3 regions of the Mucilaginibacter gracilis genome follow, and region 2 is predicted to be linked to each of the others. Evidence: riboswitches for the same ligand, from Rfam matches in the RefSeq annotation. Region 2 holds a riboswitch; each other region holds the start of a gene.

Region 1 (7,487 bases), 3.2 Mb from region 2:
GGGATGCATTATCAATGTTTCCATATACAAAAGTACAAATTTCTAACTGTTTGAAAAAGGTTGCATCATTTAGGCAAAACCCAATCAACTTTAATCAACCAACTGAACTAATTAATTACAGGCAATTTATAAAATTGCGGTTTCGGCGCGTCGGCAAACTCAAAATTATTGTAGTCGGTAATTACGTTATACAGGGTATCGCGCTCTATGGGGTACCTGCCCACATGTTTTATCAGTTCAACCAATTCTTTAGTACTCATACCCGGATTTTTTTCCTCCGCTCCCGCCATCGAATATATTTTGGTGGTATCATCAAGTGTACCGTCAATATCATCAACACCAAAGTTGAGCGATAATTGGGCAGTTGTACGGCTTATCATGGCCCAATAGGCCTTAATATGGTCAAAATTATCAAGGTATATCCTGGCTATGGCGTAGTTACGCAAATCTTCAACAACGGTTGATTCGGGCACATTGCTCATTTGGTTATCCTGATTACGGAACTTGAGCGGGATAAAGGTTTGGAAACCTCCGGTTTTATCCTGCAAGTTACGTAGCCTGTCCATATGGTCAACCCGGTGCCAAAATTTTTCTATATGGCCGTAAAGCATGGTCGCGTTCGATCGCATACCCAGTTTATGCCATTCCTCGTGTATCTGCAACCACTGCTCTGCGTTACATTTATCTTTGGCTATTTGCTCGCGCACTTCGGGATGGAATATCTCGGCACCGCCGCCCGGCATCGATTCCAAACCAGCATCCTTCATTAAAGCCATGCCCGATGCATAATCCATTTTAGCTTTCTTAAATATGTAATGGTATTCAACCGGGGTTAAAGCCTTTACATGCAGTTCGGGCCGGTGTTCCTTTATTCTGCGGAACAGTTCGGCATAAAATGCTACATCATACTGAGGCAATACACCACCAACAATATGCACTTCGGTAACGGGCTCATTATCGTATTTTTTTACGATGTTAAGCATATCCTCCATAGTGTACTCCCACCCTTGCGACCGCTCTTTGATTAATACCGAGTACGAGCAAAACTTGCAATCGTACACGCAAAGGTTAGTTGGCTCAATATGGAAATTACGGTTAAAATACGTTTTATCGCCATGCCGCTTTTCGCGGATGTAGTTTGCTAAAGTACCCAGGTAAGCCAGTTCGCCTTTTTCGTAAAGTGTAACGCCTTCGTCAAAAGTAATGCGCTCGCCATCGTAAACCTTTTGGGCTATTAATTTAAGTTCGGGAAGCAAAAGCGGATTATTCAATAAAACGGATAAAGATAGTTGGGAGTCCATTGTTAAAGCTTTGGCTACAAAAGTACAATAATGAGGGTAATTTCATTATCATTTTGATGTAACAAACTTTGATTATAATTACCTTTGAAATATTAAGCAACCTTTATTCTGCCACTTGATGAAAACCATCGCTGCATTATTATTTTTCTTATGTCCCTTAACAGGATTTTCGCAAGCTATATTTGACGCTATCGCCAATAAAGATTACGACCAATTGCTGTTACTATCAAAAACGCCGGGGAATTTGAGTGTGACAAACAAAAATAAAATGACGCCTTTATTAGCTGCTGCAAATTCTGCCGACTTTAAGTCGATAAAAATATTGGTTGAAAGCGGTGCTGATGTAAATGCAGTTGCAAAAGCCAAATGGAATAGTTTAATGATAATTTGCCAGGTTGGAAATATTGAAATGGCCAATTATTTAATTGAAAAAAATGCTGACGTTAATGCCCAGGACGATCATTATTGGAACCCCCTGATTATTGCATCAAGAAACGGGAAAACCGACATTGTTGCTGCATTAATAAAAAAAGGCGTAGATGTAAATACTAAAGCGCTCGATAAAAGTACGGCATTAATTATAGCGTCGTTTAAAGGGCACACAAAAATTGTAAAAATATTACTCGAGAATGGTGCCAAAACGGATGCTGTGAATCGGGATAAGGAAACAGCTTTATTTTTAGCGGCAAAATATGGCAATGAAGAAATTGTAAAACTGCTATTAAAATACCATGCGGATACAACATTTATTGGCGCGGATGGCCAGACCATTTGCCAGGCCGCCAAAAGTAATGGACACGCAGAAATGTGCGATCTATTGCAGTAGCGATTGCAATGTAAGCACTGTTTTACCAAACACCCCATCACCATGAAAATAGAAACCATAGCCATACACGCAGGCAACCATACCGATAAAGCAACGGGTGCTGTAATACAGCCCATCACTACATCAACAACTTTTTTACGCGAAAATGGAGGTTACCCCGGCGGTTATATTTACAGCAGGGCCGGCAACCCTAACCGCACATCGTTAGAGAACGTGCTGGCTAAGTTGGAAGGCGGGTTAGATGCTGCCGCTTTTTCATCGGGCAATGCAGCGGGTATGGCCGCATTCCAATCGCTTAAACCAGGCAGCCACATTATTGCGCCCGATGATATGTACCACGGCTTGCGCAACCTGCTGAAAAATGTTTTTGTGGGAATACTGGAGTTTGATTTTATTGATATTAACGATACCGATACACTGCAAAACCATATTAAACCCAACACCGTTTTAATATGGTTAGAAACCCCATCGAACCCTTTATTAAAGGTTACCGACATTAAAAAAGTAGTTAGCATAGCTAAAAAGAACCAGCTTTTGGTAGTTGTTGATAACACTTTTGCTACGCCCATTTGCCAGCAGCCCTTAACTTTAGGTGCCGATTTGGTGATGCATTCGGCAACCAAATATTTTGGCGGCCATAGCGATTTAATGGGCGGAGCCCTCATAACTGCCCATACTAACGATTGGTGGCAAAAAATAAAGCAAGTGCAAGAAATGGGCGGCGCCATCCCCTCGCCTGCCGATTGCTATATGCTGGTGCGCAGCATTAAAACCCTGCCATACCGCATGAAAGGCCACGTACAAAATGCACAAATACTGGCCGAGTTTTTAGAGAAACACCCTAAGGTTGAGCGCGTAATGTATCCGGGCCTGCCATCGCACCCGCAACACCAAATTGCCAAACAGCAAATGTTAAGCTTTGGCGGTATGCTTTCTTTTTGTGTAAAAGGTGGTGTTAACCAGGCTGCCACCGTAGTTAACGCCGTAAAGCTTTTTACACAGGCCACCAGCTTAGGCGGCGTTGAGAGCCTGATAGAGCACCGGGCAACCATTGAAGGGCCCGACACTAAAACCCCTTTTAACCTGCTCAGGGTATCGGTAGGGTTAGAAAATATAGAGGATTTAATAGAAGATATATCACTGGCTATCAATACGATATAAAAATACTCGAAATATAGTTTTGAAAAATGATTTTTCATACACTATATTTGAAACATTATTTGGTAGCGATACCAAAAATCAATACCTCTAAAAAGGTTTGATTTATAAAGAAGTGGCGAGAGATCAGGCTCATTAACCCACTGGCAACCCTCCAAAGCGGAGAAGGTGCCAAATCCTGGCCCGGTGAATGGATCATCGGGGAATATAAATGTACAACCATGAAAATACTGTTGTTGCTTTTAGACACTTTTAATTACCGCACCAAGCCTTTTAACGCTTATGCTTTGGCCCCTGTTTTAAACCGCCAAATGTATATGTGTTGCTGCCGTTATTGCTAAACGACAGAAAGCGCGTATCTTTTTCACTCACCCGAAAATTTCGTGTACAATTTCAAAAATGGATGCAGGGCATCCCTTTGAAATTTGCTTAACCGGACATTATTAAATTAAAATTGGTAAAAAAAACATTAAAACAACATCCCCATGTCAACTCCAAAATTTGAAACTCTGCAACTCCACGCCGGCCAGGAAGCCGACCCAACAACAGGTTCGCGGGCGGTACCATTATATCAAACCACATCATACGTATTTAAAAACGCCGAGCACGGTGCCAATTTATTTGCCCTAAAAGAGTTTGGCAACATATACACCCGCTTAATGAACCCCACTACGGATGTATTTGAAAAACGTATTGCAGCCCTCGAAGGTGGTGTTGCAGCCTTAGCCACAGCATCTGGCCAGGCGGCGCAATTTTTAGCACTCAATAACATATTGCAGGTTGGCGATAACTTTGTGAGTTCGCCATTTGTTTACGGCGGCACTTATAACCAGTTTAAGGTAGCCTTTAAACGTATTGGCATTGAGGCCCGCTTTGCCAAAGACGATACCGCCGAAAGCTTTGAAAAACTGATTGACGAAAACACCAAAGCAATTTACCTGGAAACTATAGGTAACCCCGGCTTTAATATTCCCGATTTTGATAAGATAGCCGCACTGGCTAATAAATACGATTTGCCTTTTATTGTTGATAACACTTTTGGCGCAGGTGGTTACCTTTTCCGCCCGTTAGAGCATGGTGCGCATGTTGTGGTAGAGAGCGCCACTAAATGGATAGGCGGCCACGGCACCAGCATTGGTGGTGTTATTGTTGATGGCGGTAATTACAATTGGGGTAACGGCAAGTTTCCGCAATTTACCGAGCCGTCCGAAGGGTATCATGGGTTAGTATTTGCCGATGTTTTTGGTATTGGCGGGCCGTTCGGTAACATTCAATATATTATCCGTGCGCGGGTTGAGGGCTTACGCGATTTTGGTGCTTCGCAATCGCCATTCAATTCGTTTTTGCTGATACAGGGTTTAGAAACCTTATCGCTCCGTGTGCAACGCCATGTTGATAATACTTTAGAACTTGCTAAATGGCTGGAAAATCATCCGCAGGTAGCTAAGGTAAACTACCCGGGCTTGCCATCGTCACCTTATCATGCTTTAGCTAAAAAATATCTTAAAAATGGTTTTGGGGCAGTACTGTCATTCGAGCTTAACGGCGAAAAAGAAAACGCAGGCGAGCTGATTAACAACCTTAAACTGGTTAGCCATTTAGCCAACGTTGGCGATGCTAAAACTTTAATTATTCAGCCGGCAGCTACTACCCACCAACAATTAACTGATGAGGAACAAGCGGCAGCCGGTGTTACACCTACCCTGCTGCGCGTTGCCGTTGGCATTGAACATATTGACGATATAAAGGCAGATTTTGAACAAGCCTTTGCAAAAGTAGCACAACTGGAGCTGGTATAAAAAAAGCTAATCTCTAACTTTCCCCGCAAGGGAGAGAACTAAAATAAAAACTAAAAACAAAAAGCCCTCTCCTTTGGAGAGGGTTGGATGAGGCTAATGAGCGCAGAAACATTTAAGTACTCAAAAACTATAACGCTGGAATCCGGGCAAAAGCTGCACGGCTTACAAATTGGGTACCATACTTTTGGTAAACTTAACAAAAACCGTAATAACGTAATATGGGTTTGCCATGCGCTAACCGCAAATTCCGATGTGATGGATTGGTGGGCCGGCTTGTTTGGCGAAAACGATCTTTTTAATCCCGAAGAACATTATATAGTATGCGCCAACGTTTTAACCTCGCCCTACGGCACAACTAACCCGGTAAGTATTAACCCGCTAACGCAGCAGGGTTATTTTTTGTCGTTTCCGCAGGTTACCATCAGGGATATGGTGCAGGTGCATCAAATACTGGCCGGGCATTTAGGGGTTGATCAAATTAAGGTATTAATTGGCGGCTCGTTAGGTGGCCAGCAAGCTATGGAATGGGCCATTAGCCAGCCTCAAAAAATAGATAATTTGATATTGATTGCTACAAACGCCAAGCACTCGCCATGGGGTATTGCCTTTAACGAATCGCAAAGGTTAGCCATCAGTACCGATCGTACATTTTACGCCAACAAACCCGATGGCGGCAATAAAGGTTTAAAAGCCGCGCGCAGCATGGCCCTGCTATCATACCGTGGCTACGAAGCCTACCATGCTACACAGTTAGATAAAGACAATGAAAAACTGGACGATTATAAAGCAGCATCATACCAAAATTACCAGGGCGAAAAGCTGGTAAAACGTTTTAACGCCTACAGTTACTGGTATTTAAGCAAAGCGATGGATTCGCACAATGTGGGCCGTAGCCGCGATGGAATAGAACAGGCTTTAGGTACAATTAAGGCTAAAACGCTGGTAATTGGCATCACGTCCGACTTTTTATTTCCGGTTAGCGAGCAGCAATATTTGGCCAGGCATATCCCGAACGCCGTTTACTCGGAGTTTAACTCGATGTATGCACACGATAGCTTTTTAATTGAAACAGAGATATTAACCAAAACCATTGCCGATTTTTTAGATGAAAGTTTGGATGGCAAAGTGGTAAAGATGCAAACGGCGTAGAGCTTAATTGTTATTGCGAGTGATAGAATGCTGCGGCCTATGAAAGTGAACTGACGAATAAGAGCGTTGGCTTGTGCGATTCCCCTCTTGAGAGGGGCGGAGGGGTGTGTTATTTTCGAGATGCCTGGCGTACAACACACCCCTGCCACCACACGTTTCAACGCGCCCCCTCTCGAGAGGGGAATTAAAAACGTCATGGGTAGGAACGAAGCAATCGCAAACTATGCGAGGCCGTTTTGCTTCCGTGCGGTTGCTTCGTTCCTCGCAATGACATTTTTTTTAAGATTTAGAAAAAGAATTGAATACAAACATATAATGAGTAAAAAGTTAAAACTTGGCATTTTTGGCTTCGGTGTTGTGGGCCAGGGACTGCATGATATTATCCGCACCAAAGCGCTAAACTTCGAGATTGTTAAATTTGCAATAAAAGACGCCAGCAAAAAACGTACTTTACCTGCCGAATTATTTACAACCGACAAAAACGAGATACTTAACAATGCGGAAATAAATACCATTGTTGAATTAATAAACGACCCTGTTGCCGCTTTTGATATTGTTAAAAGAGCATTAACATCGGGCAAAAATGTGGTATCGGCCAGCAAAAAAATGATTGCCGATAATTTGGAAGAGTTAATATATCTGCAAAAGCAACACGGCACATCGTTACTTTACGAAGGATCTGTTTGCGGCAGCATTCCCATTATCCGTAACCTGGAAGAATATTACGATAATGAGTTGCTGCACTCTATAAGCGGTATTTTTAACGGTTCGTCAAACTACATCCTATCCAAAGTTTATAACGAGGGTTTAGATTATGATACGGCATTAAAACAAGCACAAGACCTCGGTTTTGCCGAAACCGACCCAACATCGGATGTGGGTGGTTTTGATGCTAAGTATAAACTGGTAATTGCATCGGCACATGCCTATGGCGTTGTGGTTAAGCCAGAGGATGTGCTTAACATCGGCATACAAACCCTGTCGGCCTATGATTTGCAATACGCCAAAGAAAAAAGATTAAAAATTAAACTGGTACCCGTTGCCAAAGAACTTGACGACCAGCATGTAGCCATGTTTGTTTTACCACGCTTTGTAAACAGCGATCACTTTTTATACAACGTTGATAACGAGTACAACGGGGTTGTGGTGCAGGCCGCTTTTGCCGATCAGCAATTCTTTTTTGGTAAGGGCGCGGGTGGCCACCCTACCGGCTCGGCTGTATTGTCGGACATTGCTGCACTGCGTTACGATTAC
Region 2 (7,487 bases):
TTAAGTCAAATTCTTCGGCGCTTAACCCTGTTGCTGCTGCGATGACCTCTGCGGGCACCGAACCGATAACTTGCGCAGACGCCTGCTTCATTCCCACGTAGGGAATGCCATTTTCTTCAGTTATTATGAGCGGGACTTTAATATCTTTCATGATCACCGATTGGGTATCATGCTGACCGTTAAAGATATCCCATTTCTTTATCAGTGCGAGGCAAACAGCACCTAATAAATTGTGGCCAGCGCCGATAATTTCAAACCCGGCTGGTGTAAACGATCTGACCGTAAATGGCTTTTCGTTTTCCCCATAATTGACAAAGGATGTCTCAGAATAGCCGAATTCCCTGGCGATGTCCTGGTACTGCTTCAGGCTCAGTTCACGGTCGGCCTGAACGACGGCAAGCTGGTTACCTTGATAACGCTGATCGGTGAACACGTCCAATACATAGTAATTCAATAATTCCATTTCATTATTTTTAATGTTCTGTAGTTGTCAAAACTAGTCACTACTGTTTAATTTTCTTCGTGGGTTAACCAAAGGTAACCGGTTACCTTTGGTTAACTATCCTATATTTGACTATGAAAAATGCTGAAAAGAAAGACGCAACCTGCGAGCAGGAATTAACTGCTATCCGTGACAGCCTGGAAGTTTTAGGCGGAAAGTGGAAACTGAGGATTATGCGCCATCTCAATAACCACATCAATGAGAACAATACATTCAAGAAAATGCAACGCGAAATTGAGGGTATTTCCGCAAAGATGCTTTCCAAAGAATTGCAGGAACTGGAGATCAATCTTCTGGTAACGCGGACGGTGATGGACACCAGACCGGTGACCGTGTGTTATGCCATCACAGAATATGGAATGAGCGTTTTCCCCGTAACTGAAAGCCTGGTAGAATGGGGGTTAAATCACAGGGAGCAGATCAAATGATCTCATCATATGAACCGAGCTTAAAACGCATCACCATCATACGGAATATGGACGCGTTTCCCAAGCCCGGCTTTGCTCATTTCTTCCTTCAAGACCCCACGGCTTAACAAGCAATGATTTACACTTTCCAAATGTACGGCAACCACCCTCACATGCGGAAATGCACTGCATAGGCTGACAATATCCGGTACGTCCATGGTGATCGGGTCGCCCGTAAGAAACCTTGCCGCCCCTGAATTGACAATAACCAGGCTCGGATGATGTTCCGCTATAGCCTCTTCCACCTCAGAACACCATACCGTATCACCAGCTATGTAGATCACCTCTGCTTTATGTTGTAATACGAACCCAGATACTTGGCCCATTTGCCTGCCGATCTCCCCGGTGCCATGTTGGCCCCGAGTTCTGCTAATCGTTATTCCCTTAAACGTCGCTGTGTTATCGATTGCTTGCACCTGCGTAAACCCCTGGCTCCTGATGGTCTCATCGTCCCCTGGTTGGCAGAAAACCGGTGTATCTTTCCGGACCAAGGCCTGGGCCTCCGCATCCCAATGATCGCGATGGGTATGCGTAACAATTACGGCATCGATCTCATCCAAGATCAGGTTAAGGTTAAAAGTGCTAACCGGAAGTTCCATAGTCGGTATCCTTGACTGGTTATGCGCGTTAGCAACCGGGCTCATGGAACCCATCGCCGATAGCATCGGATCGATTAGCAGTTTGGTTCCGCCGATCCTGATCAACAAGGTCGCATGTCTTAACAGCCTGTACTCATTTTCCTGCTGGTAAGAAATCGTATTTAAGGTCATAAAAATAAAAACGGAAGAGGCAGAATTCCGGGCGTTAAAGCCTGCTAAGAACCGCCGCTTGATTAACAAATACCGATAGCGCGAATATCCAGCACACTATGGGAACAGTTTGTTATTTACTGTCTGATTTTGCCGCAGCGCTCGATTGATAGATTTGCTGTAATTTTTCGGTTAATTTATCGCCGGTCAGATTTTTCGCAATGATCTTTCCATTCGGATCGAGCAGGAAGTTTTGTGGTATAGCCCTTACGCCATAAAGTACGGCTACATCATTCTTCCAGTATTTTAAGTCGGATACCTGCGCCCAGTTCAGTTTATCATCTTCAACAGCTTTGATCCAGGCATCACGTTTGCTATCCAGCGAAACACCCAATATCGTGAAGTTTTTATCTTTATATTGCTCAAATGCTTTGACCACATGCGGATTTTCCCTTCTACATGGCCCGCACCACGATGCCCAAAAATCGATCAGCACATATTTGCCTTTAAATGAGTCCAACGTGATGGCATTGCCATCTTTATCATTCTGCGCGAACACAGGGGCTTTGGCACCCAAGGCCGTTAGTTTCCAACTTTGTAAGAGTTTGCCATATTCAACGCCGGATTTACTGCTTTTTACATCTGCCGTTAGTTTGTTATATAAAGGCTCAACTTCGCTGGCCTCGGGAAAATACCCTCCGAAAGTTTTGAGCGCATCTAAACTAATGATCGTATTGGAATGTGTTTTAATAAATGACGCCAGGACAATTTTTTGGTTTTGCTCAATGGCATCGGTCTTTTTATCGTATTCTTTTTCAGCCTGCTCATTCTGCTGTTCTTTCGGCAAAGAACGGTAGGTCAGTGTCGCCGCCCTTAATTGATTCGTGTAAGGCAATAGCGCCTGTGTGAGTTCCTGGTTAGCTTTATTTAAAGAACCGGCATTGATGCGGGCGTGTGAAACAGAATCGGTCGCCTCAACAGCGATGTTTCCATTTTCCAGGTAAAGTACGATGGCGTCGGCCTTCCTTAATTTTCGCAGGTTTTCGCCATCTTGAGAGATGATCAGGTTGGCTTTTAGCGGATCATCCAACTTACCGCTAAAACTAAAATTTCCCTGAGTTATTGTTGCTGAATCGGTGGTATTGCCCAAATCGGTGCGGTAGGTCAGGTAAGCTTTAGCGGGGGCGTCCAGTGTTCCAACACGTCCGTGGATTTGATAATTTACCTGTTGTGCCAAAAGTATTGTGGGTAACAATATAAGGGCTGTTGTCAATTGTTTTTTCATATGTTTTAGTTTATTGCAGCTATTAAGCTGCCTGTAAATTATATACTGCGACCAAAATATCTGTTAGCTGGTCGATCTCTACGGGTGTATTGAATTTGCTGAAGGAAAACCGGATTGTTTCGTAACCCACCTGTATCCCTATAGCTTCGAGAACATGTGAGGTCTTACCGCCCGAAACAGCTATACCTGATCTGTCCAGGTAATCCGTTAATCCGGAGTATGAGCGGGTGGATGGGAAGTTGACACTCAATATCGTTTCTAAACTTTGATCTTTATCCGTAGGGTTGCCGTTAAAGCGTATGTCTGATATACGGTTTTGAAGCTGTGAAAGCAACTTGCTCTTTAGTTCCCATATGTATTCTTGGTCCTCAGCAAGTTTGCCATGCGCTACCTCAAGAGCTTTCGCCATGCCGGCGATACCCGCGATGTTAACATTTCCGTGTTCCCCGCCTTTAACGAGCTGTGCAGCCCGAAGCCCCTTCCGTATAAAAATAAATCCAATACCCTGAGGCCCATGAAACTTATGACCTGATCCGGTTAAATAATGAACCTTCAACCGGGTAAGATTGAAGTTATAGCGCCCTATGGTTTGAGCAGCATCAGTATGGAACAACGCACCATACTTTTCACTCAAGGCAGCAATCCTGGCGATATCATATCGGGTCCCTATCTCATTATTGGTATGCATGATGGTGATTAGGCTTCGTGGTTTGGTTTTCAATATAAGTTCCAGCCCATCCAGATCAAGATTACCGGAACTGTCATTGCGAACATAACTGACCCGTATAATTCCTTCTTTTTCGAGATCCTTTAAAGTGCACAAGACCGCCTGGTGTTCTAATTGTGTAGTGACCACATGCCTGATACCTTCATGCTTCACAGCGGAAAGGATGGCAATATTATCCGCTTCGGTAGCCCCGGAAGTAAAAATAATCTCCTCAGGCGATGCCTTCAGCAAGCGAGCTACAGTTTTTTTACTAAAATCAATAATCGCTAATGCATCACGTCCCTGCTGATGATGCGAAAACGGGCTTCCGTAGTTATTTAGCAAAAGTGGTGTCATGGCACCAAGAACTAAAGGGTCCAGTTGTGTGGCGGCTGCATTATCTAAATAGATATTCATATCAATATGTAATCAAGCAAACTATTTGATTCCCTATTCTTAGAAGCGCCATTTTCTTAGCACTTAATGGTAAAGGTGTGCTTTGTTAACTTATCTTTCCCGGTGCATTACTCCAGGGAGGAATTAGCACCTTTTATCAGCGGAACGCTGTAGAGGTTGCCAAGACGTCAAAGGGCCTTTCCCTCGGTCTTTCTGGATAAGTATCAAAGAACTCTGACTTAACTTTACTTAAACATCACAAATGTATATTAATTCCATAGACTTTATAGAATTAAATTTATTTTTTTATGTTTGTCGCTATTAACCATTTAAATTAAAAAACATGTCAAAATTTGCAGATCTTAAATCAACTGTAGCAGACATCGAATCTGATGTAACAAAATTTTATGAGAACGGTAACAAAGCCGCAGGAACGCGCGTGCGCAACGGTCTTCAGGCTATCAAAAAACTTGCCCAGGAAATCAGGCTCGAAGTTGCGGAACTGAAGACAAAGCCTAAAGGAGGTTTATAATTGACCTGTAGATACTTCATGAAAATCTCAAATAAATATTTATTTCTCGCTTGCAGTTTTATTGCAGGAACATCTGTAGCGCAGAGCCAGTTTATCCCGGAAGGCAAATGGCGCGGCGTTTTTCACCAACCTAACGACACCGACGTACCCTTTAATTTCGAGGTCAAGGGTAAATCCGCTGCGACAGCCAAAATTTACTTGCTGAACGGCGGTGAGCGCTTTGAAACCGGAGGTATCACGCAAAAGGGAGATTCATTGTTTGTGGCCTTCGACCAGTTCGATAATGAATTTGCATTGAAGATCGGCGACAAAAAACTGGACGGCGTTTTACGAAAGAAAGATCATTCCGGCAGAATAACACCCGTAGAAGCTAACTATGGTATCAGCTACCGCTTTGCCGATAACGGCGAAAAACCGGCAGGCGATATTTCCGGAAAATATGATGTCCTTTTTAAAGGCAGGAATGGAACAGACGAAAAAAAGGTAGGTGTGTTCAAACAGGATGGCAATAAGTTATTTGCTACCTTTTTAAGCATTACCGGCGATTCGCGTTACCTGGAAGGTGTGGTGCAAGGCAATAAATTCTACCTCTCTGCTTTTATTGGTAGTGGCGCAGCTTACTACACCGGTACATTCGATGCTGCCGGGAGCCTAACGGGTACGGCCAGCGGCCAGCCTTTTAATGCGACGAAAAATGCCGCTGCCGCTTTACCTGATCCTTATAAATTGACCTACCTGAAAGATGGTTATCAAACCTTCGACTTTACGCTACCTGATGCTGACGGTAACAAGGTATCGCTGAAGGATGCTCAATTTAAAAACAAAGTCGTGATCCTGACCATCGGCGGTACCTGGTGCCCTAACTGTATGGACGAAGCTACTTTTGTTGCCCCCTGGTATAAGAAAAACCATCAACGCGGCGTAGAGGTGATCGGTGTACAGTTTGAACGTAAAACTGATCCGGCCTATGTCAAAAATGCAATGGAAAACTTTAAAAAACGTTTCGGTATTGCTTATACAGAAGTGTTTGGCGGGCTCGCTGATAAGAAAGCGGTGGCGGAATCCTTCCCGGCGCTCAATACTTTTTTGTCCTTTCCAACGATCATATTTATTGATAGAAAGGGAAATGTAGACAAAATCTACACAGGTTTTACAGGACCGGCAACAGGTGTTTATTATGAGCAGTTCATTAAAGAGTTTAACGATGAGGTTGACCATTTGATCAAAGGTTAACGGAAGATACTGGCGGCCAGATGAGTATCTGATTTGTTACTTAATGTGAATGTCAGTTTTGCTTCAACTATTTTATCTATAGAATCGATAGAATATATTTGTCCCAAATCGAAAAGCTATGCAACCATTTGTAATATCACATGAACACCCGGACTGGTTTAAGCCTTTGTTCACTGAATTGGAAAAACGAGATATACCTTACCAGACGGTAAACCCTGCGCAGCATTTTTTTGCTATCGAGGGAGCCAAACCCGAGTTCGACCTGTTCTTTAACCGGATGAGCCCTTCTGCTTATCTGCGGGATGGTATTCAGGGCACCTTTTATACCTTGAACTATCTTAAATTCCTGGAGAATCACGGTGTAAGGGTAATCAATGGTTACAAGGCCTTTACTTATGAAACCTCAAAAGCTTTACAACTCTTGTTATTGGAACAATTGGGTATCAAATATCCTAAGTCGCGTGTTGTGAACCATGTGTCGCAGGTAGAAGCTGCGACGGAGGGCCTCCGCTTTCCCATCGTAATTAAGGCCAATATCGGCGGTAGCGGTGCAGGTATCGAAAAATTCGATTCTATTGCCGAAGTACGTGAAGCGGTTAAAGAAAACCGTGTTGATTTTGGAATTGACCACACCGCTTTGGTGCAGGAGTTTATTCCGGCACGGGGCGGTTATATCACGCGCGTAGAAACATTAGGTGGTAAATATCTATATGCCATTAGGGTCTATACCAATGGCGAAAGCTTTAATCTATGCCCGGCGGATATTTGCCAGACAACAACCGGACAAGAACTGGTTAGAAACGCGTGTGCCTTGGATGCTCCGAAGAACGGCTTGAAAGTTGAAGCCTTTACGCCTTCGGACGAGATCATCAAAAACATAGAAGCCATCGTTCAGCACAGCGGAATTGATGTGGGCGGTATCGAGTATATCATCGATGACAGGGACGGCGAAGTGCTATACTACGATGTCAATGCCTTATCCAACTTTGTTGCGGATGCGGTGAATGTGATCGGGTTTAACCCGCACGAAAGACTTGTTGATTATTTAGCAGAACAGGTTACAGAAAACATTTTAACGAAATAATATGAGATTTGGATACTGGTTACCGGTTTTTGGAGGCTGGCTGCGCAATGTTGAAGAGGAAAACATGCAACCTACCTGGGACTATGTGAAACGATTGGCCATCCGGAGCGAGGAGATCGGTTTCGACCTGGCTTTGATCGCTGAATTGTACCTGAATGACATCAAGGGCGAAGAAGAACCTTCGCTGGACGCCTGGTCAACCGCTGCGGCACTGGCAGCAGTGACCAGCAAACAGGAATTGATGGTCGCCGTTAGGCCTACTTTTCACAATCCGGCCCAACTGGCTAAGCAAGCCGCCAATATCGATCATATCAGTAACGGGCGCATTTCCTTGAACGTAGTATCTTCCTGGTGGAAAGATGAGGCCGAGAAATACGGTATCGCTTTTGAACAGCACGATGATCGCTACGCCCGTACCGCAGAGTGGCTGGAAGTACTGGATAATGTATGGAAGAAAGACCATTACAGCTTTGAAGGCAAGTACTATAAAGTTAAAGATAATATCTTGCAGCCCAAGCCGGTATCCACCCCTC
Region 3 (7,487 bases), 1.3 Mb from region 2:
ACTTAAATCGAGTTCTATTTTTTGTTTGCGGGCATCGGCAATGCTAACAAAACGCTTGTCGTTCTTTTTGTTTAAATGTGCTTCCCTGGCTTTGGCGTATTCATCTTTAATGCCTTGTATGTAGGCATCGCGGTTGTCTTTGTTCATCAGGTTGCTGCACACGGTAACGCTGCGTGAAGCATCTAAAACGTGAATTGCCGGGCCCGAATAATTAGGATCTATTTTTACAGCCGCGTGTATGCGCGAGGTAGTTGCCCCGCCAATAATTAACGGAATAGTAAAACCTTCGCGCTCCATTTCTTTGGCAAAATGTACCATTTCATCAAGCGATGGGGTAATTAAACCGCTCAGGCCAATAATATCAACGTTTTGCTTTTTGGCTTCCTCAATAATTTTATGAGCCGGAACCATTACGCCCAGATCAATAATTTCGAAGTTATTGCAGGCCAGTACTACGCCTACAATGTTTTTACCAATATCGTGCACATCGCCTTTTACGGTTGCCATTAGTATTTTACCGGCATTGCTGCGCTCGTTATCGGCACCTTCGCCTGCGGCAAGTACGCGGGCCTTTTCGGCGGCTATAAAAGGCAGCAGGTAGGCCACAGCCTTTTTCATAACCCGGGCAGATTTTACTACCTGCGGCAAAAACATTTTGCCTGCACCAAATAAGTCGCCAACAATGTTCATACCGTCCATTAGCGGGCCCTCAATAACCTCTAAGGGTTTGGCGTATTTTTGGCGGGCCTCCTCTACATCATCGTCCAGATATTCGATAATTCCTTTTACCAGCGCGTGCGAAAGGCGTTTTTCAACCGGGTCTTTACGCCATTCTTCATCCTTAACAATCTCTTTGCCTTTGCTTTTTACGGTATCGGCATATTCAACCAGGCGTTCGGTAGCATCGGCGCGGCGGTTTAGTAAAACATCTTCAACCAGCTCTAAAAGTGGTTTAGGTATTTCTTCGTAAACTTCCAGCATCCCGGCGTTAACAATACCCATATCCATACCGGCCTGTATGGCGTGGTATAAAAAGGCCGAGTGCATGGCCTCGCGCACAGTATTGTTACCCCTAAACGAGAACGATATGTTACTTACGCCACCGCTAACCTTGGCATGCGGCAGGTTTTGCTTTATCCAGCGGGTGGCTCCAATAAAATCAACCGCGTAGTTGTTGTGTTCTTCCAGTCCGGTGGCAACTGTTAAAATATTGGGGTCGAAAATAATATCTTCGGGAGGGAAGCCAACTTCGTTAACCAGTATGTTGTAGCTGCGTTGGCAAATTTCGATACGACGGGCCAAACTATCGGCCTGCCCGGTTTCGTCAAACGCCATCACAACGGTAGCTGCACCGTAAGCCATAATTTTACGGGCCGATTCGCGGAATTTATCCTCGCCCTCTTTTAGCGAAATGGAGTTTACAATACCCTTGCCCTGTAGGCACTTTAAGCCAGCCTCTATTACGCTCCATTTACTGGAATCGACCATGATGGGCAGCTTGGCAATATCGGGCTCAGAGGCTATTAAATTCATGAACTTAGTCATGGCGGCTTCCGAATCAATCATCCCCTCGTCCATGTTTACATCAATTACCTGGGCACCGCCTTCAACTTGCTGGCGGGCAACCACTAAGGCACCTTCGTAATCTTCGGCTAAAATAAGCTTGCTAAACTTTGGCGATCCGGTAATATTGGTACGCTCGCCCACGTTGGCAAAATTGCTTTCGGCGGTGAGGGTAATAGCTTCTAAACCACTCAGGCGCATGTTATTTTCAATAACGGGGATGGGCCTGGGGGGGAAATTGTAAGCTTTTTTTGCAATGCAACTGATGTGATCGGGAGTTGTGCCGCAACAACCGCCAACAATGTTGACTAAACCCGCTTGCATAAAATCTTCAACCAAATGGGCGGTTTCGTGTGGAGCCTCGTCATAGGCGCCAAACTCGTTGGGTAAACCGGCATTAGGATAGGCCGAAATATATACGCCCGCTTTTGCGGATAATTCTTCAATATGCGGGCGCATATCTTTAGCACCCAAAGCGCAATTTAAACCTACCGAAAGTAAGTTGGCATGGCGTATGGAGTTCCAAAAGGCTTCAACGGTTTGCCCGGATAAGGTACGTCCCGAGGCATCGGTAATGGTGCCGGAGATCATGATGCCGCCCGTTTTGCGGAAGGCAGGATAATCTTTACCGGTAGCTATACACTCATCTTCGTACTTTTTAATGGCGAAAATGGCTGCCTTGGCGTTAAGGGTATCAAATATGGTTTCGATGAGCAGTACGTCCGAACCGCCATCAACCAGGCCGCGTACCTGTGTGTAATAGGCATCAACCAAATCATCAAACGTAACGGCGCGGTAACCAGGGTCGTTAACATCGGGTGATAGTGATGCTGTACGATTGGTTGGACCGATGGCTCCGGCAACAAAGCGGGGTTTATCGGGGGTTTTAAGGGTATATTCTTCGGCTACCTGGCGGGCAAGGCGTGCGCCTTCGTAGCTCAGTTCGTAAGCCAGTTCTTCCAGTTTATAATCGGCAAGGGATATTACCTGTGTGCTAAAGGTATTGGTTTCAATAATATCGGCACCAGCCTCCAGGTATTCGGCATGTATGGCCTTAATAATATCGGGGCGTGTTATGTTAAGCAGGTCGTTATTGCCCTGTAAATCCGAATGATGATTTTTAAAACGTTCCCCACGAAAGTCGGCTTCGGTGAGCTGATACCGTTGTATCATGGTGCCCATAGCCCCGTCGATAATGAGAATGCGTTTTTGTAATTGTTGTCTGATATCCATGTTTTGTATTGAGTACTGCGTATTGCGTAATGAGATGAGCTTTACGAAGTTGAACAAAGGGTTTTAGCCTCGCTTAAAATCGCAATACGCAATACTCAAATCGCAATACGTAAACAAGCTTATATCGAAAAGTCGGGCATTGGTGTTGACTTTCGCTTATCTGTCCTAAACCGCGAAGTGTGGTTTAAGTAGAATGTAGCACCTTGTAAGTACAGGTTGCTAAGACATCGCAGGGTCTAATCCCTCCGTCTTTCTCTATAAGCAGCGCAAAGTTGCACAATAAAAGGCAGAGATGCAAGAGCGACGCACTAACACACCAAGCCCGGAGTTAAGATAAGACATTGGTTTGACCATAGCGACCGACACCGGCCTAAACAACAAAGCCCCCGCTTTGGCGGAGGCTTTGAGTTGATATTTTGTTGAAATTATCTTCTGCTACCTCCAAATAGGCGGAGTAACATCATAAACAAGTTAATAAATGTAATGTACAATTGAAGGCCGCCAATTAAAGCTAACTTTTTTGAAGGCAAGCTGCCATATTCCATACCCGAGCCTATGCGTTTTAACATTTGTACCTTGTAAGCCGTTAGGCCAACAAATACTACAACACCAATGCAGCTTAAAATATAATCTAAAGCGGCACTACCGATAAAGAAGTTTACCATGAATGCTATAAACAGGCCAATAAATATGGTGTAAAGAATTGTACCCATTTTGGTTAAGTCTTGATGGGTGTAATACCCCGCAATGGCCATAATACCAAAAACAAGCGATGTTGTTATGAAAACACCGAATATAGCCGTTGCCGAATAGGCTAAAAATATTAAGCTAAAGCTGATGCCGATTAAAGTGGCATAGGTAACAAATAGCAAAACCAGTATAGGGTAAGCTATTTTATTGTAAGCTATTTGCATTAACAGCGCAAAAATTACCGGTGAAAAAATAGCAAGATAGCCTAAGCCGGTTAGTCCGCCGGTAATTGGGTCGAATATCAGTTTTAACAAGGCTTCGCTTCCTGTAAAATAATAGCTTACCAATGCAGAGATACCTAATGCTGCAAACATCCAGGTAAATACGCCTGATAAAAATCTGCGTGACGATGCGGTTTCGTCTAATTGTATTACACTATCGTATCTGTAATTTATTTTTTGCTCTTCCATTTGTATAAAATTAATTAATGTTTGCCTAATGGTTCAGGCTCAAATTTAGTAAAACTCTTAGATATTAATTCAACCGTTTTACCAGTTGTTCTTCTACTTTTTTAAATACTTGCACGGGTTTTAAGGTGCGCCAGTTCAGGTCGTCTAATGCACCGCCGAAGTTGATGTAATAATCGATGTTGTTTTGTTTAAACTCATCAATAACATGGTCCCTAAAGTTAATACCCGCTATCCAGCCATCTTCAACTTCCTGAAACCACTCCTCGTAATAACAATCGTCGGACGAGTGGAAGTTTAAGATGTTTTCGCCTATCAATATAAATTTATTGATGCCTTCGTTTATCATCACCTCAATAATTTCGCGTTTAAGCAGCATTACATCGTTATCAATGGCATCGTTCCATTCGCCAATAAACTCTATGATGCTGTAATTGCGGTCGTAATCGGTATAAAGTACTTTGAGGTATAGGGTGTTTGAGCCAAACGAATCCCACTGTGGGTGCAGTAAATAGTTGTATACCTGCTTATCAAACTCAAATTCACTGTATTCGGTGGCATAAAAAGGCGAAAGCTCGTCTTCTGATGCTATGTAATCGTCTCTCCAACGGTAATATGGTTCTATCTCGTGCATGTTAAAAAAGAAACAAGAGTCAAGATATAAGAATCAAGACCGTTTTTTACCGTTTTTATCATTTTATCCAGCTTCACTTTTTAAAAGAATCAGGAATCAAAACTTATCCCAAACAGCTTTTATTTATTAGTTTGCACACCTGCACATTTAATGCATTTGCATGTATTCATCAACGGCTTTGCGCACGCTGCCATATTTTTCAAGCAGGTTTGCGGCAGTTTGCTCGTCGGCACCGGTGGCATCCATTACCATGCGGGTTCCCCTGTCAATCAGTTTATGGTTTGATAGTTGCATATCAACCATTTTATTGCCCTTAACGCGGCCCAGTTGTACCATTACCGATGTACTGAGCATATTTAAAACCAGTTTTTGAGCCGTGCCGGCTTTCATGCGGGTTGAGCCGGTTACAAACTCGGGGCCGGTAACCACTTCTACGGGGTATTGCGCCTCGTGGGCTATGGGGCCACCTTCGTTACAAACAATACAGCCTGTAACCACATTGTTTTGGTTAGCTGCCTGCAAGCCGCCAACAACATAAGGCGTAGTGCCCGATGCCGCTATGCCTACCAAAACATCCTTATCGGTAATGTTGTATTCCTGCAAGTCTTTCCAGGCTTGTTCGGCATCATCTTCGGCAAATTCAACGGCTTTGCGTATGGCACTATCGCCACCGGCAATAATACCGATAACCCAATCAAAGGGCACGCCATAAGTTGGCGGGCATTCGGATGCATCAACAATAGCCAACCTGCCGCTGGTGCCGGCACCTATGTAAAACAACCTGCCGCCGTTTCTCATCCTTTCGGCTGTTATGGCAACCAATTTTTCTAACTGCGGTATCGCTTTTTCAACGGCATCCGGTACCGATTTGTCTTCCTGATTAATGCTGTGCAATATTTCGGCAACAGACATTTTTTCAAGGTTATGATAGTGCGATTCCTTTTCTGTAATTATTTCCACGTTCAATTCTTGTTTAGCAAAAATCGGTAAATTTTCAGATACTTAACGTTCTATACTATAAAAATTATTGCCTAAGCAATGCATTGTTTAAATTAGCAGCCCGTAGCACCCATGAATAACACATTATTAAACATATTACGCACGCTTATATTGTTGCTTGTTGGGGCTATAATAGGAATTTATTTAAATAATTACCTTATACGCGGCCATAGTTTTTATTTTAATAATGATAATAAGCTGGCCAGCGTGGTGCGGCTGGTGCATAACCGGTATGTTGATTCGGTTAATATTGATAGCCTTGAGGGCGAAACCGTTAACCAGTTTTTACAAAACCTCGACCCGCATTCGGTTTATTTGCAGCCGCAGCGGGCGCAATCGGTCAATCAAAAATTAAGTGGTGGTTTTGATGGCGTTGGCATTGAGTACCAGTTATTAAACGACACTTTGTTTGTTACCCAGGTTTACCCCGGCGGCCCGGCAGCAAAAGCCGGAATACGCGGCGGCGACCGTATTGTTACCCTTAACGGCGAAAAATTTGCAGGCACCCACTTAACTACCGAAGGTATACACCGCGTTTTTACCGGTCCTAAAGATAGCGAACTGCAACTTGGCCTGCTGCACAATAATACTGCAAAGCTTATTAATTATACCCTTAAACGCGGCCACGTGGAGTTAAGCAGCCTTGATGCCGCCTATATGGTAGCACCGCAAACGGGCTATATTAAAATAAGTAAGTTTGCCGCCACCACCGACCGTGATTTTAAGAAGGCCCTGGCCCAACTAAAAACCGAAGGCATGACCGGACTAACGCTGGACCTGCGCAACAACGGCGGCGGATACCTGAGCGCTGCCACCGCTATGGCCGATGAGTTTTTACCCGCAGGTAAGTTAATTATGTATACCAAGGGAAGGCACGAACCCCGCACCGATTATTTTAGTACCGATAGCGGTGCTTTTGAGAAAGGAAAAGTTGCCATTATGATTGATGAATATTCGGCCTCGGCAAGCGAGATACTGGCCGGTGCCATGCAGGATTTGGACCGCGCAACCATTGTTGGCCGACGCTCGTTTGGTAAAGGGCTGGTGCAGGAGCAGTTTGGCTTTAACGATGGCTCGGCAATTAACTTAACGGTGGCAAGGTATTATACACCGTCGGGCAGGTCGATACAAAAATCGTACAAAGGAGGCATTGAAAATTACCATAACGAACTGGCGGCCCGTATGCAAAAAGGTGAACTGTTTTCGGCCAAAAATAATATGGACGATAGCTTGTTTAAAACACCAGCCAAATACCACACCGCCAACGGGCGCAAGGTTTATAGCGGCGGCGGCATTATGCCCGATGTTTTTGTACCGGCAGATACCATGAGCAATACCCGCCTGCTTTACGACCTTAACGATAAGCAGCTTTTTATGGGCTATGTGCTGCAAAAAATGCAGCCGAAGTTAGCCCAATACCCCAACTACGAAGCCTTTGCCAGCAACTACCGCGTTACCGACGACGAACTAACCAACTTTATTGTTTACGCCACCAAAACCCTAAAACAGCTCGATTCGGAAGAAATTAAACGCTCCCGCGCCGGTATTTGCCTGCAACTAAAAGCCATGGCCGCCCGCTTTAAATGGGGAGATGTAGCCTATTTTAAAACCCTCAACCACGACGATGAAACTTTGAAAGCGGCCATTGAGGCGGTGAAGTAGGGGGATGCGCGTTGTTATAAAACAAGGTTAGACACATTTAAGACGATGCTTAGGAGGCTCCATACTTGAGTATGCAATAACGCTTAACTTGATTATAATTTTATAAAAAGATAATATTAGGATTTGTAATATTTAATATATTTGGCTTGATTTAACCTCAAAATAAGTCGGGATGAAACCTATGTCTTTATTATCAAAATATGCCTTTGGTGTGTTTTTAATTTCTTCTGCATTAATTT

What was found. A riboswitch is a leader RNA that binds a small molecule or an ion and turns the genes downstream of it on or off. The one in region 2 is predicted to bind S-adenosylmethionine.
Region 1: it holds a riboswitch for S-adenosylmethionine, as region 2 does, so the genes downstream of both, BDD43_RS16855 (O-acetylhomoserine aminocarboxypropyltransferase/cysteine synthase family protein) here and BDD43_RS02630 (cysteine desulfurase family protein) in region 2, are expected to answer to the same signal.
Region 3: it holds a riboswitch for S-adenosylmethionine, as region 2 does, so the genes downstream of both, metH (methionine synthase) here and BDD43_RS02630 (cysteine desulfurase family protein) in region 2, are expected to answer to the same signal.

The regions. Positions count from the first base shown of each region.
Region 1 covers NZ_RBKU01000001.1:3,811,697-3,819,183, reverse strand. Annotated here, with positions in the region: gene BDD43_RS16875 (DUF2683 family protein) at 1-24, opposite strand, end outside; gene mqnE (aminofutalosine synthase MqnE) at 108-1,301, opposite strand; gene BDD43_RS16865 (ankyrin repeat domain-containing protein) at 1,420-2,127, shown strand; gene BDD43_RS16860 (trans-sulfuration enzyme family protein) at 2,170-3,288, shown strand; SAM riboswitch class I at 3,388-3,499, shown strand; gene BDD43_RS16855 (O-acetylhomoserine aminocarboxypropyltransferase/cysteine synthase family protein) at 3,771-5,084, shown strand; gene BDD43_RS16850 (homoserine O-acetyltransferase family protein) at 5,181-6,233, shown strand; gene BDD43_RS16845 (homoserine dehydrogenase) at 6,549-7,487, shown strand, end outside.
Region 2 covers NZ_RBKU01000001.1:626,010-633,496, forward strand. Annotated here, with positions in the region: gene BDD43_RS02610 (PhzF family phenazine biosynthesis protein) at 1-463, opposite strand, end outside; gene BDD43_RS02615 (winged helix-turn-helix transcriptional regulator) at 577-930, shown strand; gene BDD43_RS02620 (MBL fold metallo-hydrolase) at 951-1,739, opposite strand; gene BDD43_RS02625 (TlpA disulfide reductase family protein) at 1,852-3,003, opposite strand; gene BDD43_RS02630 (cysteine desulfurase family protein) at 3,026-4,126, opposite strand; SAM riboswitch class I at 4,214-4,329, opposite strand; gene BDD43_RS02635 (histone H1) at 4,449-4,637, shown strand; gene BDD43_RS02640 (peroxiredoxin family protein) at 4,656-5,870, shown strand; gene BDD43_RS02645 (ATP-grasp domain-containing protein) at 5,989-6,954, shown strand; gene BDD43_RS02650 (LLM class flavin-dependent oxidoreductase) at 6,956-7,487, shown strand, end outside.
Region 3 covers NZ_RBKU01000001.1:1,926,669-1,934,155, forward strand. Annotated here, with positions in the region: gene metH (methionine synthase) at 1-2,796, opposite strand, end outside; SAM riboswitch class I at 2,950-3,060, opposite strand; gene BDD43_RS08285 (Bax inhibitor-1/YccA family protein) at 3,222-3,956, opposite strand; gene BDD43_RS08290 (hypothetical protein) at 4,021-4,587, opposite strand; gene murQ (N-acetylmuramic acid 6-phosphate etherase) at 4,735-5,547, opposite strand; gene BDD43_RS08300 (S41 family peptidase) at 5,659-7,248, shown strand; gene BDD43_RS08305 (hypothetical protein) at 7,430-7,487, shown strand, end outside.